Regions from separate parts of the Citrobacter koseri ATCC BAA-895 genome, predicted to be linked through region 4. Evidence: predicted binding sites of a transcription regulator. Region 4 holds the regulator's gene; each other region holds the start of a gene.
The links. The regulator PurR, encoded in region 4, represses purine synthesis genes. The targets are predictions, from matches to a motif close to CANGCAAACGTTTGCNTG.

Region 1 (4,216 bases), 1.2 Mb from region 4:
AGCTGTGTACAATACCGGAGAGCGTTTTGATCGAGCACGGTAAAATCACCATCCCCGCCGTCTGAAAGGAACCAGAAGAGATACTGGCGGCAATATCGCGCGCATCATGGGTGACATCGGCCAGAGCCTGCACCTCCCGCAAGGAAAATTCGGTTTCCAGCGCAAGCGTCTGACGCGCAGCCGGACTCATCACCAGGTGGGTCTCCACATCCGCCACGTCACGCAGAACCTGCAACAAGCGCACGCCATAAATCGCGCCGCTGGCGCCGCTAATCCCTACAATGAGTCGTTTCATGATTTTTGCCCTTTCTTGCGTCTGGGCTGACTTTGCAGGATTTTACGGGGCGTTGCAAGCAAGGGCGCGGATTGCGCACCCTTGCCGGGAGGAGAGATTAACCTTCGTTATGCATTTCCAGGTTTTCCACTTCGTTCTGACGCTGCATCGCTTTGACGTCATCATTACGCAGGGAATCCAGATAGTCGAGATACTGCTGGTCAACGTCTTTTGTGACATACACGCCGTTAAAGACCGAACATTCAAACTGCTGAATATCCGGGTTCTCAGCGCGAACAGCTTCAATCAAATCGTCCAGATCCTGGAAGATAAGCCCATCAGCGCCGATGATCTGGCGAATTTCATCCACTTCACGACCGTGAGCAATCAGCTCATTTGCCGTTGGCATATCGATACCGTAAACGTTCGGGAAGCGAATTTCCGGCGCCGCAGAAGCCAGATAGACCTTCTTCGCGCCTGCTTCACGGGCCATCTCAATAATCTGTTCAGAGGTGGTGCCGCGCACGATGGAGTCATCCACCAGCAGGACGTTCTTATCGCGGAATTCAGCGCGGTTGGCGTTCAGCTTGCGACGCACGGACTTACGGCGCAACTGCTGGCCCGGCATGATAAACGTCCGGCCAACGTAGCGGTTTTTCACAAAGCCCTGGCGGTACGGTTTACCCAGAATGCGGGCGATTTCCAGCGCGATATCGCAGGAGGTTTCTGGAATCGGGATCACCACGTCGATATCCAGATCTTCCCATTCACGGGCAATTTTTTCGCCCAGCTTCGTCCCCATATTCACGCGGGCGCTGTAGACGGAAATTTTATCGATGAACGAGTCCGGGCGCGCAAAGTAGACGTATTCGAACAGGCACGGATTGCTGACCGGGTTATCCGCGCACTGGCGGGTAAACAACTGGCCTTTTTCGGTGATGTACACCGCTTCGCCCGGCGCCACATCGCGCAGGAATTCGAAGCCCAGCGTATCAAGCGCCACGCTTTCGGACGCAACCATATATTCAGTGCGGCCATCGCCAATGTCGCGTTTGCCCAGCACCAGCGGGCGGATGCCGTTCGGATCGCGGAAAGCCACCATACCGTGCCCGATAATCATCGCCACACAGGCATACGCGCCGCGAATCTGGCGGTTGGTCGCGGCAATGGCGGCAAAAATGTTATCGGCTTCCAGCGGGTAATGACGGAAGTTATCCAGCTCGCTGGCAAAAATATTGAGCAGGATTTCAGAATCTGACGTGGTGTTAATGTGACGACGTTTTTCTTCAAACAGCTTTTTACGCAGCTCATGCGCGTTGGTCAGGTTGCCGTTATGAGCAAGCGTGATGCCATACGGCGAGTTGACGTAAAAAGGTTGAGCTTCGGAGGCGCTGGAGCTGCCAGCCGTTGGGTAACGCACATGCCCGATGCCCATATTGCCCTGCATACGCTGCATATGGCGAGCTTCAAAAACATCGCTCACCAGTCCGTTTGCCTTACGCAAGCGGAAGCAGTTGTTGGCATCAATGGTGATGATGCCAGCGGCATCCTGACCACGATGCTGGAGCACCGTTAACGCGTCATAAATCGACTGGTTTACCGGCATAACACCGGCGATACCGACAATACCGCACATACGTCTTTTCCTCGTTAAGCCACATCTCAGAACCGTTACGTTCTGGGCAAGAAACTTGACGAGCTTTGCAGATAGTCAAAGAACCATCTGATGATGAAACTGAACTGCGGGATAAGCTGCGACTTGCTCCAGTCTTCGCTTTTCGACAGGCCGGTAAACGTATCGAGAAAGAACAGAATGGCGGCGACGATTAACGCTCCTCGCAGCGCGCCAAAACAGATCCCCAACACCCTGTCAGTACCCGACAGGCCGGTTTTCTCCACCAGCTGACCTATCACAAAGTTCACGATAGCGCCGACGATAAGCGTCGCGATAAACAGTATCGCGATAGCAATCCCATTTCGAACCAGTTCGTCTTCAAAGCCCGTAAACCAGACAGACAGGTAAGTGTAGTAATGGCTGGCGACAAAGAAAGCACAACCCCATGTCACCAACGATAACGCTTCACGAACAAAGCCACGGATCAGGCTAACCAGACAGGAAAAACCAATCACCGCGATAATGGCGTAATCAATCCAGACCATATGTGTCCCACGATTTTACGCCCTGTCGTCCTGTTCGGGGCGCATTCTAACAGAAAAAGAAAACGTTTGCGTAGGGATTTCCTTCCCGCGCGTAAATAAAAATGGCGCTGAAAAAATATTCAACGCCATCAAACTTTTTGCCTCTTCGGGCATTGCCGGATGGCGGTGCAAGCACCTTATCCGGCCTACAAAACAGTACACCGTAGGCCTGGCTGAACTCCGCGCGGATGGCGGGCAAGCACCTTATCCGGCCTGGAAAACAGTACATCGTAGGCCTGATAAGACGCGCAGCGTCGCCATCAGGCAGCGGTGGCTTAGTTCGGGCTGTAACCCATCACCACGCCACTCAAACCGGAGATCTGCTGTAACTCGCCAAGAGAATTTTTCAGCTTATCTCTTGAGGCGTCAGGCCCGACGAGGATACGGGTTATTTTACCCTGTACCGGCGTTGACGGAGAAGTATATACCCGGAAGCCCGCGCCACGAAGTTTACCCACTATCTCATTGACCTTATCGGCATTTTTCAACGCCCCCAACTGCACAACGTACGCTTTACCCGTTGGCGCGGGTTTTTCTTCAGCAGCAGGTTTCGGCTCAGGCGCCGGTGTCGGCGTTGCCGCTACCGGTTGCTGCGGCTTCGGCTGTGGTTTCGGCTTTTCAACCGGTTTAGGTTTCGGCGGCTCAACAGGTGCGGGGACAGGATCGAAACTGGCGTTGTTTTCCGCAGCAAAACGGGAAGGGTCCAGAGACGGCGCTGCCGCATCTCCGGCACGCACCTCCTCAGCAGCGCCTTCAGGCGGCTGGGTCGGCAACGCCTGTGTTGCGGCTGGCATCATATCAGGCTCATCGCGATCGCCAGGCTTTGGCACCAGCGGGATCGCCGCAAACTCATCCTGATAGTGTTTTTTCTGCCCGTCGAGCAACCCGGGAAGCACAATCACCCCGAGAGCGACCAGCACGATTGTGCCAACTAAACGATTCTGAAACTTACTCGCCACCGCTTCTCCCCGCGTCCATCACTTCCATGACATGTGCAACCGTATGAAATGATCCACACACCAGCACGGTATCTTCTGGTTTCGCCTCTGCCAGCGCTGCATGCCACGCCAGCGCGACACTGTCATAGACAGTGCCTTTGCCCAGATGTTCCAGCAATTGCTCCGCCGTCGCGCCGCGCGGCCCTTCCAGCGGCGCGCAATACCAGTCGTCGACCACGCTTTTCAGCCAGGCTAACGTCCCTGCGATATCTTTATCATGTAGCATACCGATAACGGCAAGTATACGCCCGTTTTTCGGCAACATTTTCAGGCGCTCTGTCAGATATTCCGCAGCATGGGGATTATGTGCGACATCCAGAATCACCCGTGGCGATTCGCTCACTATCTGGAAACGACCGGGCAAAATCGCCCGGGCAATGCCGTCACGAATCGCCTGCTCGCTGATGTTCAGCCCGCTGGCGCGCAGTGCCGCCAGCGCGGTGGCGGCGTTAGGCTGAGGCACCTGCGGTAGCGGAAGATTCGCCAGCGTACCTTCGCCGTCCGTAAACGACCAGCCGTCGCCCGTCACATCATAATGCCAGTCCACGCCGCGACGCTGTAACTGCGCCCCGGTTTCCTGCGCCACATCGGCGATGGTATACGGCATTTCCGGTTCGCCGACGATAGCCGGTTTTTCCGCCCGGAAGATCCCCGCCTTCTCACGCCCGATACTTTCGCGGTCCGGCCCCAGCCAGTCGGTATGATCCAGCGCAATGCTGGTCACTACCGCAACATCCGCATCAAC
Region 2 (4,216 bases), 260 kb from region 4:
CGCAGGCCAGGAACCTGGGTAAATATTTCCTGCTCATCGATAATATGCTGGTCGTATTAGGCTTTTTCGTGGTGTTTCCACTGATCTCCATTCGCTTTGTCGACCAGATGGGCTGGGCGGCATTGATGGTCGGCATTGCGCTCGGACTGCGCCAGTTCATCCAGCAAGGGCTGGGCATTTTTGGCGGCGCGATTGCCGACCGTTTTGGCGCGAAGCCAATGATTGTTACCGGGATGCTTATGCGCGCAGCCGGATTCGCGACGATGGGGATCGCCCATGAGCCCTGGCTGCTCTGGTTTTCCTGCTTTCTTTCCGGGCTTGGCGGCACCCTTTTCGATCCGCCGCGCTCTGCGCTGGTCGTCAAGCTGATTCGCCCTGAACAACGCGGTCGTTTCTTTTCGCTGTTGATGATGCAGGACAGCGCGGGCGCCGTGACTGGCGCGCTATTGGGTAGCTGGTTGTTACAGTACGATTTTCGTCTGGTATGCGCGACGGGGGCGGTACTGTTCGTTTTGTGCGCCGCGTTTAACGCCTGGTTGCTTCCGGCATGGAAGCTGTCAACGGTGAAAATCCCGGTACGCGAGGGCATGGGGCGCGTCATGGCGGACAAACGGTTCGTGACTTACGTACTGACCCTGGCGGGATACTACATGCTGGCCGTACAGGTAATGCTGATGCTGCCCATCATGGTCAATGACATCGCGGGATCACCGTCCGCCGTCAAGTGGATGTATGCGATCGAAGCCTGCCTCTCGCTGACGCTGCTCTACCCAATCGCCCGCTGGAGCGAGAAACGTTTTCGCCTGGAGCACCGCCTGATGGCCGGACTGCTGCTGATGTCGCTCAGTATGTTGCCTGTCGGGCTGGTCGGTAATTTACAGCAGCTCTTCACGCTCATTTGCACGTTCTATATCGGCTCGGTCATTGCGGAACCGGCGCGTGAAACGCTCAGCGCCTCACTGGCCGATGCGCGGGCGCGCGGCAGCTATATGGGCTTCAGTCGACTGGGTTTAGCCATTGGCGGCGCGATAGGGTATATCGGCGGAGGATGGTTGTTCGATATGGGGAAAGCGCTGCAACAGCCTGAACTGCCCTGGATGATGCTTGGGGTAATCGGAATCATGACCTTTCTTGCGCTCGGTTGGCAATTCAGCCACAAACGGACGCCACGCGGCATGCTGGAGCCAGGCGCCTGATTTGATACCTGCTTTCATCTCCTCCATACTGAAAGAGAACCGACAGTTAAATGGAGGAGAAACGTGAAGCTTTATATTTACGATCACTGCCCTTTCTGCATCAAAGCCCGCATGATTTTCGGCCTGAAAAATATTCCCGTTGAGCTAAACGTCCTGGCAAACGACGACGACGCAACGCCCACCCGCATGATCGGCAAAAAAATGGCGCCCATTCTGCAAAAGGACGACAGCCGTTATCTGCCCGAAAGTATGGATATCGTCCATTATGTGGACAACCTTGACGGCAAACCCTTGCTGATCGGAAAACAGAACCCCGCGATTGATGAGTGGTTACGCAAAGTTAACGGTTACGCCAATCGCCTGCTCCTTCCGCGTTTCGCAAAATCGGCATTTGATGAGTTTTCCACGCCGTCGGCGCGGAAATACTTCACCGAGAAAAAAGAGGCCATGATTGGCGACTTTGGCGAAAATCTGGCGCATTCCAGTGGGCTCATCAAAAACATCAGCGACGATCTGCGCGCGCTGGATAAATTGATTGTGCAGCCTAATGCCGTGAACGGTGAACTGTCTGAAGACGATATTCATCTGTTCCCGTTATTACGTAACCTGACGCTGGTCGCTGGCATAAACTGGCCAACCCGGGTCGCTGATTACCGTGATAACATGGCAAAACAGACGCAAATCAATCTGTTATCGTCTATGGCCCTCTAATGCTTGTGGGTGGAGGCGCCATGCCGCCACCCTTTCAGTTTTTTCTGCTGGTGCGCGGCGTGCTGGTGCCACATGCTGCTTTGTGTCAGGATTACGACACGGGCATCATGTTGAGGAACCCCATGAAAAAGATTGTCTTTGCCGCTGCATTGTTGGTTAGCGGCCTGTTGGTTGGCTGCAACCAACTCACGCAGTACACGGTAAGCGAGCAAGAAATTAATCAGGCGCTTGAAAAACGGAATAATTTTTCCAAAGACATTGGCTTACCGGGCATCGCGGATGCGCATATTGTACTGACGAATCTCAGCAGCCAGATTGGCCGGGAAGAGCCCAACAAAGTCACGCTAACCGGTGATGCGAACCTGGATATGAGCTCCCTGTTTGGCAGCCAGAAAGCCACCATGAAACTGAAGCTGAAAGCGCTACCGGTCTTTAACAAAGAAAAAGGCGCGATTTATCTGCAAGAAATGGAAGTGGTGGATGCAACCGTAACGCCGGAAAAAATGCAATCGGTGCTGCAAACGCTGATGCCTTACCTGAATCAGTCGTTGCGTAATTATTTTAATCAGCAACCGGCCTACGTTTTGCGTGAAGACAGCAGCAAAGGCGAAGCGCTGGCGAAAAAATATGCCAAAGGCATAGAGGTTAAACCGGGCGAAATCATCATCCCGTTCACCGACTAACGCACCAGGGCGCATTTGCGCCCTTTTTTTTCGTGCAAACGAAAACGTTTCCGCTTATCCTTGGTTTCCGGCAAAAATGACTATCCCCCAGCCGGAGCATATTAATGACTGCACCATCCCAGGTTTTAAAGATCCGCCGCCCAGACGACTGGCACGTTCACCTTCGCGATGGCGACATGTTAAAAACTGTCGTGCCTTACACCAGTGAAATTTATGGCCGCGCGATAGTGATGCCGAACCTGGCGCCGCCTGTTACGACGGTCGATGCGGCCATCGCATACCGCCAGCGCATTCTTGATGCCGTTCCTGCCGGGCATGACTTTACCCCACTGATGACCTGCTACTTAACGGATACGCTTGATCCTGATGAGCTTGAGCGCGGATTCCGCGAAGGTGTCTTTACCGCAGCAAAACTCTATCCGGCCAACGCGACCACCAACTCCAGCCACGGCGTCACCTCTGTCGATACGATCATGCCGGTACTGGAGCGCATGGAAAAACTCGGCATGCCGTTGCTGGTACACGGCGAAGTTACCCATGCTGATATCGATATTTTTGACCGCGAAGCACGGTTTATTGAAACGGTGATGGAGCCGCTGCGCCAGCGTCTGACGGCGTTGAAGGTTGTATTTGAGCACATTACCACCAAAGATGCCGCAGAGTACGTTCGCGACGGCAACGAGCTGTTAGCCGCCACCATCACGCCACAGCATCTGATGTTTAATCGCAACCATATGCTGGTCGGCGGCATTCGCCCGCATCTGTATTGCCTGCCGATCCTCAAACGTAACGTCCACCAGCAGGCCTTGCGTGAACTGGTCGCCAGCGGATTTAGCCGTGCCTTCCTCGGTACCGACTCCGCGCCGCACGCCCGTCATCGGAAAGAAACCAGCTGCGGCTGCGCAGGCTGCTTTAATGCCCCGACGGCGCTTGGCAGCTACGCTACGGTCTTTGAAGAGATGAACGCCCTCGCGCATTTTGAAGCGTTCTGCTCACTCAATGGGCCACGGTTCTACGGCCTGTCGGTCAATGAAACCTACGTTGAACTGGTACGCGAAGAGCAGCTCGTCCCGGAAAGCATCACGCTTGCCGATGACTCACTGGTGCCCTTCCTGGGCGGCGAGCGCGTACGCTGGTCAGTAAAATAATAAAAAAAATGTGGCCAACTGTTGTAAGCCGGAAAGGTTAACTGTATAAATACACAGTATATTCAACAGGGGGCCATTATGCGTATTGAAGTCACTATAGCGAAAACGTCACCTTTGCCTGCTGGCGCGATTGACGCGCTGGCCGGTGAACTCTCCCGCCGTATCCATCACTCTTTTCCAGATAACGCGGGCAATGTTGTCGTCCGTTATGCCGCAGCCAACAATTTGTCGGTCATTGGCGCGACAAAAGAGGATAAAGAACGCATCAGCGAAATCCTACAGGAAACCTGGGAAAGCGCGGATGACTGGTTCGTCAATGAATAAAAAATGATATGCAGTAATGTTCGTTTTTGCCGGGTCGCCCCGGCTTTTTTATTTGCGCAACTGGTCGCTTTTTAATCCATTACTCAAAATAACTGCACAACATGCCAAAAAAATATGAATAACATGCTGTTTTATTGTGCACATAATTCTTAAA
Region 3 (4,216 bases), 1.2 Mb from region 4:
TCTGGTACTCCGCCGTCGGAATCTGGTGACGGGCGAGGAAATCCTTGGTGAAGGCTTTGGAGCCTTCCAGCTGTGCGGCGCCTTCGGTTGGGCCAAAGATTTTCAGGCCAGCGGCGCGGAAAGTATCCACCACGCCTTTCACCAGCGGCGCTTCCGGGCCGACGATGGTCAGATCGATCTTCTCGTTCTGGGCAAAGCTCAGCAGTGCCGGAATATCCGTGACGCCAATAGCGACGTTTTGCAGCGCTGGTTCCAGCGCTGTTCCGGCGTTACCTGGCGCGACATACACGGTTTCAACCTGCGGTGATTGTGCCGCTTTCCACGCCAGGGCGTGTTCGCGCCCGCCGTTGCCGATTACTAATACTTTCATTGTCTGCTCCGTGAATTAATGGCGGAAGTGACGCATGTCGGTGAAGATCATCGCAATGCCGTGTTCATCAGCGGCGGCAATGACTTCATCATCACGGATGGAGCCACCGGGCTGGATCACGCAGCTCACGCCAACGGCAGCCGCAGCATCAATACCGTCGCGGAACGGGAAGAACGCGTCAGAGGCCATTGCGGAACCTTTTACTTCCAGTCCTTCATCGCCCGCTTTAATACCGGCGATCTTCGCGGAATAAACGCGGCTCATCTGGCCCGCGCCAATACCGATAGTCATATTCTCTTTCGCGTACACAATCGCGTTGGATTTCACAAACTTCGCTACTTTCCAGCAGAACAGCGCGTCACGCAGCTCTTGTTCGGTCGGCTGACGTTTGGACACTACGCGCAGTTCGCCTTCGGTCACCATACCCAGGTCACGATCCTGAACCAGCAGGCCGCCGTTAACGCGTTTGAAGTCCAGGCCCGGGACGCGCTCGGCCCACTGACCACAGGTCAGGACGCGCACGTTCTGTTTGGCGGCGGTAATCTTCAGGGCGTCTTCAGATGCGGAAGGCGCAATGATCACTTCGACAAACTGACGGGAGATGATGGCCTGTGCCGTTTCGGCATCCAGTTCGCGGTTAAACGCGATGATGCCGCCGAATGCGGAGGTCGGGTCAGTCTTGTATGCGCGATCGTAGGCGTCGAGAATAGAAGTGCTTACCGCCACACCGCACGGGTTAGCGTGCTTCACGATGACGCAGGCGGGCTCGCTGAACTCTTTCACACACTCCAGCGCCGCGTCGGTATCGGCGATGTTGTTGTAGGAGAGCGCTTTGCCCTGTACCTGCTGCGCGGTCGCAACAGATGCTTCTTGCACATTCTCTTCTATATAGAAGGCCGCCTGCTGGTGGCTGTTTTCGCCGTAGCGCATATCCTGCTTCTTAATGAAGTTCAGATTCAGGGTACGCGGGAAGCGGCCAGCAGCCTCTTTGCTTTCACCGTGATATGCCGGAACCATGCTGCCGAAGTAGTTGGCAATCATGCTGTCGTAGGCAGCGGTGTGTTCGAAGGCTTTAATGGCGAGATCGAAGCGGGTATCAAGGGTCAGTGAACCGTCGTTGCTATCCATCTCTTTAATAATGGCGTCGTAGTCGCTGCTCTTTACAACGATAGCGACATCTTTATGGTTCTTGGCAGCGGAGCGCACCATGGTCGGGCCGCCGATATCAATGTTCTCTACGGCATCTTCCAGCGAGCAACCTTCACGAGCGACAGTCTGGGCGAACGGGTACAGGTTAACAACAACCATATCGATTGGCGCGATACCGTGTTGTTCCATAATTCCGTCATCCTGACCACGGCGACCGAGAATACCGCCGTGTACTTTCGGATGCAGGGTCTTCACGCGTCCATCCATCATTTCCGGGAAACCGGTGTAATCGGAAACTTCGGTCACCGGCAGACCTTTATCTGCTAACAGACGGGCAGTGCCCCCTGTAGACAGCAGCTCCACACCGCGTGCGGAAAGTGCCTGGGCGAATTCGACGATACCGGCCTTGTCAGAAACACTGAGCAGAGCGCGGCGGACTGGACGACGTTGTTGCATGGTAAATCCCCTGGATTTGACTATTACAGAGAGCGTTAGCTGAATTTTTCGTGAAAAACTCAGCTAACGCCCCTTACGGGGCATCCTTGTTTTGCGGTGGCATTGTAACGAAAACGTTTGCGCAACGCTCGCGAATTTTTCTTTTTCCATTCGATACCCTTTTATTCCTGTATTGAGCGCGTCTTTATTAAGGAGAGATTCAGGAAATGATCGCCAGGATTGTGGATAACTCTGTGTGTAAAAGGGTATAAGGCGGGGTTTTGCTGGGGAATGCAGCAGTCAGTCATTTTTCTGTCATTTTTCTATTGCGGCCTGCGGAGAACTCCCTATAATGCGCCTCCATCGACACGGCGGATGTGAATCACTTCACACAAACAGCCGGTTGATTAAAGAGAAAAATCCTGAAATTCAGGGTTGACTCTGAAAGAGGAAAGCGTAATATACGCCACCTCGCGACAGAGCGCTAAAGCGCGTCGCAACTGCTCTTTAACAATTTATCAGACAATCTGTGTGGGCACTCAAAGTGACATGGATTCTTAATGTCTTCGGACAATAAATGAATACCAAGTCTCTGAGTGAACACGTAATTCATTACGAAGTTTAATTCACGAGCATCAAACTTAAATTGAAGAGTTTGATCATGGCTCAGATTGAACGCTGGCGGCAGGCCTAACACATGCAAGTCGAACGGTAACAGGAAGCAGCTTGCTGCTTTGCTGACGAGTGGCGGACGGGTGAGTAATGTCTGGGAAACTGCCTGATGGAGGGGGATAACTACTGGAAACGGTAGCTAATACCGCATAACGTCGCAAGACCAAAGAGGGGGACCTTCGGGCCTCTTGCCATCAGATGTGCCCAGATGGGATTAGCTAGTTGGTGGGGTAACGGCTCACCAAGGCGACGATCCCTAGCTGGTCTGAGAGGATGACCAGCCACACTGGAACTGAGACACGGTCCAGACTCCTACGGGAGGCAGCAGTGGGGAATATTGCACAATGGGCGCAAGCCTGATGCAGCCATGCCGCGTGTATGAAGAAGGCCTTCGGGTTGTAAAGTACTTTCAGCGGGGAGGAAGGTGTTGTGGTTAATAACCGCAGCAATTGACGTTACCCGCAGAAGAAGCACCGGCTAACTCCGTGCCAGCAGCCGCGGTAATACGGAGGGTGCAAGCGTTAATCGGAATTACTGGGCGTAAAGCGCACGCAGGCGGTCTGTTAAGTCAGATGTGAAATCCCCGGGCTCAACCTGGGAACTGCATCTGATACTGGCAGGCTTGAGTCTCGTAGAGGGGGGTAGAATTCCAGGTGTAGCGGTGAAATGCGTAGAGATCTGGAGGAATACCGGTGGCGAAGGCGGCCCCCTGGACGAAGACTGACGCTCAGGTGCGAAAGCGTGGGGAGCAAACAGGATTAGATACCCTGGTAGTCCACGCCGTAAACGATGTCGACTTGGAGGTTGTGCCCTTGAGGCGTGGCTTCCGGAGCTAACGCGTTAAGTCGACCGCCTGGGGAGTACGGCCGCAAGGTTAAAACTCAAATGAATTGACGGGGGCCCGCACAAGCGGTGGAGCATGTGGTTTAATTCGATGCAACGCGAAGAACCTTACCTGGTCTTGACATCCACGGAAGTTTTCAGAGATGAGAATGTGCCTTCGGGAGCCGTGAGACAGGTGCTGCATGGCTGTCGTCAGCTCGTGTTGTGAAATGTTGGGTTAAGTCCCGCAACGAGCGCAACCCTTATCCTTTGTTGCCAGCGGTTAGGCCGGGAACTCAAAGGAGACTGCCAGTGATAAACTGGAGGAAGGTGGGGATGACGTCAAGTCATCATGGCCCTTACGACCAGGGCTACACACGTGCTACAATGGCATATACAAAGAGAAGCGACCTCGCGAGAGCAAGCGGACCTCATAAAGTATGTCGTAGTCCGGATTGGAGTCTGCAACTCGACTCCATGAAGTCGGAATCGCTAGTAATCGTGGATCAGAATGCCACGGTGAATACGTTCCCGGGCCTTGTACACACCGCCCGTCACACCATGGGAGTGGGTTGCAAAAGAAGTAGGTAGCTTAACCTTCGGGAGGGCGCTTACCACTTTGTGATTCATGACTGGGGTGAAGTCGTAACAAGGTAACCGTAGGGGAACCTGCGGTTGGATCACCTCCTTACCTGAAAGAACCTGCCTTTGCAGTGCCCACACAGATTGTCTGATGAAAAGAAAGAAGCAAGGCGTCTTGCGATTGAG
Region 4 (4,216 bases):
GGGCGACCACGATAGGGTAGATCGCGCCGTTCGCGATAGCCATCACACAGAATGGAATCAGGATCTCTGTCAGCGAAACATGGCTGATGAAGCTGGCGCCCCAGGTGGCGACCACGCTCAGCGCATAGAGAACCAGTAACCAGGGCAACAGCTGTTGACCCTGCCATTTTTGCAGCGCCGCGCGGCAACCGTAACCGCCCACCAGGAACGCGATGGTCTGCGGTACATAACTCAGGCCAATTACCGCCGGGCTATAGCCCATTTCGCTGAGGATAAACGGGGAACCCGTCAGCCAGGCAAAAAAGCTGGCGGAGCAGGCGGCGTAAATCAGGACGTTGCCGCGATAAGTTTGTGAACGCAGCAGGCTGGCGAAGGTCAGTTTTTCCTGGCTGTGGTCATGTGCTTTTGTTGTTGGCTTTAAGCGTAAGGCGGGCAGCATCAATATCAGCGTAATGATGAACAGCGTGGCAAAAATGGCCTGCCAGGAAAAATGCGTCAGGATCCAACTGCCGAGTAAAGGCGCAAGGGCGGGCGATAAACCGACCAGCGGCATAATGGTAGCGAAGATGCGATTAATTTTTTGCGTTGGATAATAATCCGTCACCAGTGCCTGCCAGATCACCGTAGCGGCACAAACCCCCACCGCCTGAATAAAACGCAGTACCAGCAGCCCAGTAGCGCTTTCGACCCACATCATCCCCAGACTGCCCAGCGCGAAGATGGAGAGACCCAGCAGCAAAATGGGTTTACGCCCGTAACGGTCTGACAGCGGCCCCCACAGCAGTTGCGCGACGGCGAAACCGGCCAGGAACAGACTGAGGCTGGCGCTGACAGCCGCCGCCGGTGTTTGCAGGTCGGCCTGAATTGCCGCGAACGCAGGCAGATACATATCTGTTGCCAGAAAGCCCAGCACGCTGAGACCCGCCAGCCAGACTAAAAAACCTTTTCCGGGTTGCATAATTGTTTCTCTTTTCCAGAAGTAAGACATTGCCGCTGAGTGTAGGGAGTGAAATTCTGCTTGTGAAACGCTAATATTTGGCTACTGGATTCAAAATTTTTGCAGGCAGAATATGTGGTCAGAATATTCACTCGAAGTGGTTGATGCCGTTGCCCGTAATGGCAGTTTTAGTTCTGCGGCGCAGGAGTTGCACCGCGTGCCTTCTGCGGTGAGCTACACCGTCCGTCAACTGGAAGAGTGGCTGGCGGTGCCGCTTTTCGAACGACGCCATCGGGATGTTGAACTGACCCCCGCCGGGGCATGGTTTTTAAAGGAAGGGCGCTCTGTTATCAAAAAAATGCAGATCACCCGACAGCAGTGCCAGCAGATCGCCAACGGCTGGCGGGGTCAACTGGCGATTGCGGTCGACAATATTGTTAAGCCGGAGCGCACCCGGCAGATGATTGTTGATTTTTATCGTCATTTTGATGATGTGGAATTGCTGGTCTTTCAGGAGGTATTTAACGGCGTCTGGGATGCGCTGTCGGACGGGCGCGTGGAGCTGGCTATCGGCGCGACGCAGGCCATTCCGGTTGGAGGACGCTACACCTTTCGCGATATGGGGATGCTGAGCTGGAGCTGCGTGGTCGCCCGCCATCATCCGCTGGCGTCAATGGCTGGCCCGCTCAGTGACGACACGTTGCGCAACTGGCCGTCGCTGGTCCGGGAGGATACCTCGCGTACGCTTCCGAAGCGCATCACCTGGCTGCTGGATAACCAAAAACGCGTGGTGGTGCCGGACTGGGAATCTTCAGCGACCTGCCTTTCCGCGGGACTGTGTGTGGGAATGGTGCCGACCCACTTTGCTAAGCCGTGGATCGACAGCGGGAAATGGGTGGCGCTACAGCTTGAGAATCCGTTTCCTGATGCGGCGTGCTGTCTGACGTGGCAGCAGAACGACACGTCGCCCGCGCTGGCCTGGTTACTGGACTATCTGGGCGACAGCGAAACGCTGAATAAAGAGTGGTTACGGGAGCCGGAAGAGGCTCCCGCAGAAGGGGATTAACGGCGATAGTCGCGGAATGGGCCATCGGCGACAGAGCGACGCTCAATCAGACGCGGATGCACCTCAATGGACTGCGACTCTTCGCGTTTATTGACGATACGGTCAAGCAGCATATTGAAGGCCGTTTCACCCAGAGAATCTTTCGGCTGGTGAATCGTCGTCAGCGCAGGCGTAAAGTAACGCGCGTTGCGTACGTTGTCGTAGCCGATGACCGAGATATCCTGCGGTACGCGCAGCCCCATCTCGTCAGCGGCGCACAACGCGCCCATCGCCATAATGTCGCCACCGCAGAATACGGCCGTCGGGCGGTGAGACTGGGAGATCATTTGCTGCATCGCGCGGTAGCCTGATTCCGGCTCGAAATCACCCTGAACGATCCAGTTTTCCGGCACGTTTATCAGCGCTTCTTCCATCGCTTTCATAAAGCCAGCCAGACGACCTGCGCCGGTGTTGCGTTCCATCGGGCCGGGGATCACGCCAATTTCACGGTGGCCGCGTTCAACCAGATAACGACCGGCCATATAGCCGCCTGCAAAGGCGTTATCAATGACCGTATCGGTAAAGTCCGCTTTGGCTTCGCCCCAGTCCATCACCACCATCGGGATATGGCGATACTCTTCAAGCATAGAGAGCAGGGACTCAGGGTATTCGGAACACATGACCAGCAGGCCATCCACGCGTTTTTGCGCCATCATGGAGAGGTACGCGCGCTGTTTTTCCAGGTTGTTCCAGGCGTTGCCCAGAATCAGCGTATATCCTTTCTGGAAACAGTTCTTTTCAACGGCTTCGATAATTTCAGCAAAATAGGCGGCTTCGCTGCTGGTCGCCAGCAAACCAATCGATTTGGTGTGGTTAACCTTCAGGCTGCGGGCAACCGCGCTGGGAGAGTAGTGCAGCTCTTTAATGGCTGCCCATACCGCGTTGCGCGTCTCTTCCGCAACGAAGCGCGTTTTGTTAATTACGTGTGATACGGTTGTAGTGGAAACGTTTGCTCGCTTCGCCACATCTTTAATTGTTGCCATTACATCTCACTCCAGACCATATCCTGAACTCCTGAAAATACTGTAAGTAAACGTTTGCCTTTACACACCTTGATCGCAACGTCAGGGTTGCGGCACGCCGGGAAAACGACACGGAACATCAGGAAGGGGGCAATGGCCGGTACGCTAATCAAGTAAGCGTGGAATTTTGTCTGATCTTGACGAAAAGGGGAAGAGTTAAAAGCGCTTATCAATATAAATCATGGGAGATTTTTGCATTCAAGTGTGTAAAAATGCGCAATATCACTTTTTGTGTGGGAATAAAAAGGAGAAAACTTGATGAGCACCGATCTGAAATTTTCGTTAGTGACCACCATTATTGTGCTGGGCCTGATTGTCGCAGGCGGTCTGACTGCCGCACTGAACTGATTTACCTCTGAGGGAGAGCATTCTCCCTCTGTCTTTCCTCTCTCTTCTTCCTCATTTTTAACCAAATCGTAAAAGTCTTTTGCTATTTTGCTTACTTTATTAGTTTTGTGATTGATGTCATGCTTTTGACTCTTTTGCGTGCCTCGTGACGGCACGAAGCTGCGGAGTCGATGTATGAAAATAAATTATCCCTTACTGGCGCTGGCAATTGGCGCATTTGGTATTGGAACCACCGAGTTCTCTCCTATGGGCTTGTTGCCTGTTATCGCTCGCGGCGTGGATGTCTCGATTCCTGCGGCCGGAATGCTAATCAGCGCGTATGCCGTTGGTGTGATGGTCGGCGCACCGTTGATGACGCTGCTGCTTTCCCATCGCGCACGTCGTAATGCGCTTATTTTTTTGATGGCGATTTTTACCCTCGGAAATGTGCTGTCGGCCATCTCGCCGGATTACACTACGTTGATGCTGTCGCGGATTCTGACCAGCCTGAATCACGGCGCTTTCTTCGGTCTGGGGTCGGTGGTGGCGGCCAGCGTCGTCCCCAAACATAAACAGGCCAGTGCGGTCGCCACCATGTTTATGGGGCTGACAATCGCCAATATTGGCGGTGTTCCTGCGGCGACCTGGCTGGGGGAAACCATTGGCTGGCGTATGTCCTTCATGGCGACGGCGGGGCTGGGCGTAATTTCAATGATTAGCCTCTTTTTCTCGTTGCCGAAAGGCGGGGCGGGAGAGCGCCCTGAGGTGCGCAAAGAGCTGGCGGTGCTGTTGCGACCACAGGTGTTATCGGCATTACTGACCACC

Region 1: cvpA (colicin V production protein) is a predicted target of PurR. The motif match lies at 2,490-2,507, and genes of this name have one in related genera.
Region 2: pyrC (dihydroorotase) is a predicted target of PurR. The motif match lies at 2,628-2,645, and genes of this name have one in related genera.
Region 3: purH (bifunctional phosphoribosylaminoimidazolecarboxamide formyltransferase/IMP cyclohydrolase) is a predicted target of PurR. The motif match lies at 2,082-2,099, and genes of this name have one in related genera.

The regions. Positions count from the first base shown of each region.
Region 1 covers NC_009792.1:452,949-457,164, reverse strand. The annotation lists gene ubiX (flavin prenyltransferase UbiX) at 1-295, opposite strand, end outside; gene purF (amidophosphoribosyltransferase) at 393-1,910, opposite strand; gene cvpA (colicin V production protein) at 1,946-2,434, opposite strand; gene dedD (cell division protein DedD) at 2,749-3,432, opposite strand; gene folC (bifunctional tetrahydrofolate synthase/dihydrofolate synthase) at 3,422-4,216, opposite strand, start outside.
Region 2 covers NC_009792.1:1,861,281-1,865,496, forward strand. The annotation lists gene mdtH (multidrug efflux MFS transporter MdtH) at 1-1,196, shown strand, start outside; gene grxB (glutaredoxin 2) at 1,260-1,907, shown strand; gene CKO_RS08485 (lipoprotein) at 2,030-2,590, shown strand; gene pyrC (dihydroorotase) at 2,695-3,738, shown strand; gene dinI (DNA damage-inducible protein I) at 3,817-4,062, shown strand.
Region 3 covers NC_009792.1:2,761,099-2,765,314, reverse strand. The annotation lists gene purD (phosphoribosylamine--glycine ligase) at 1-370, opposite strand, end outside; gene purH (bifunctional phosphoribosylaminoimidazolecarboxamide formyltransferase/IMP cyclohydrolase) at 386-1,975, opposite strand; rRNA gene CKO_RS12720 (16S ribosomal RNA) at 2,598-4,139, shown strand.
Region 4 covers NC_009792.1:1,604,121-1,608,336, reverse strand. The annotation lists gene punC (purine nucleoside transporter PunC) at 1-958, opposite strand, end outside; gene punR (DNA-binding transcriptional activator PunR) at 1,071-2,003, shown strand; gene purR (HTH-type transcriptional repressor PurR) at 2,000-3,025, opposite strand; gene cydH (cytochrome bd-I accessory subunit CydH) at 3,323-3,412, shown strand; gene CKO_RS07130 (MFS transporter) at 3,587-4,216, shown strand, end outside.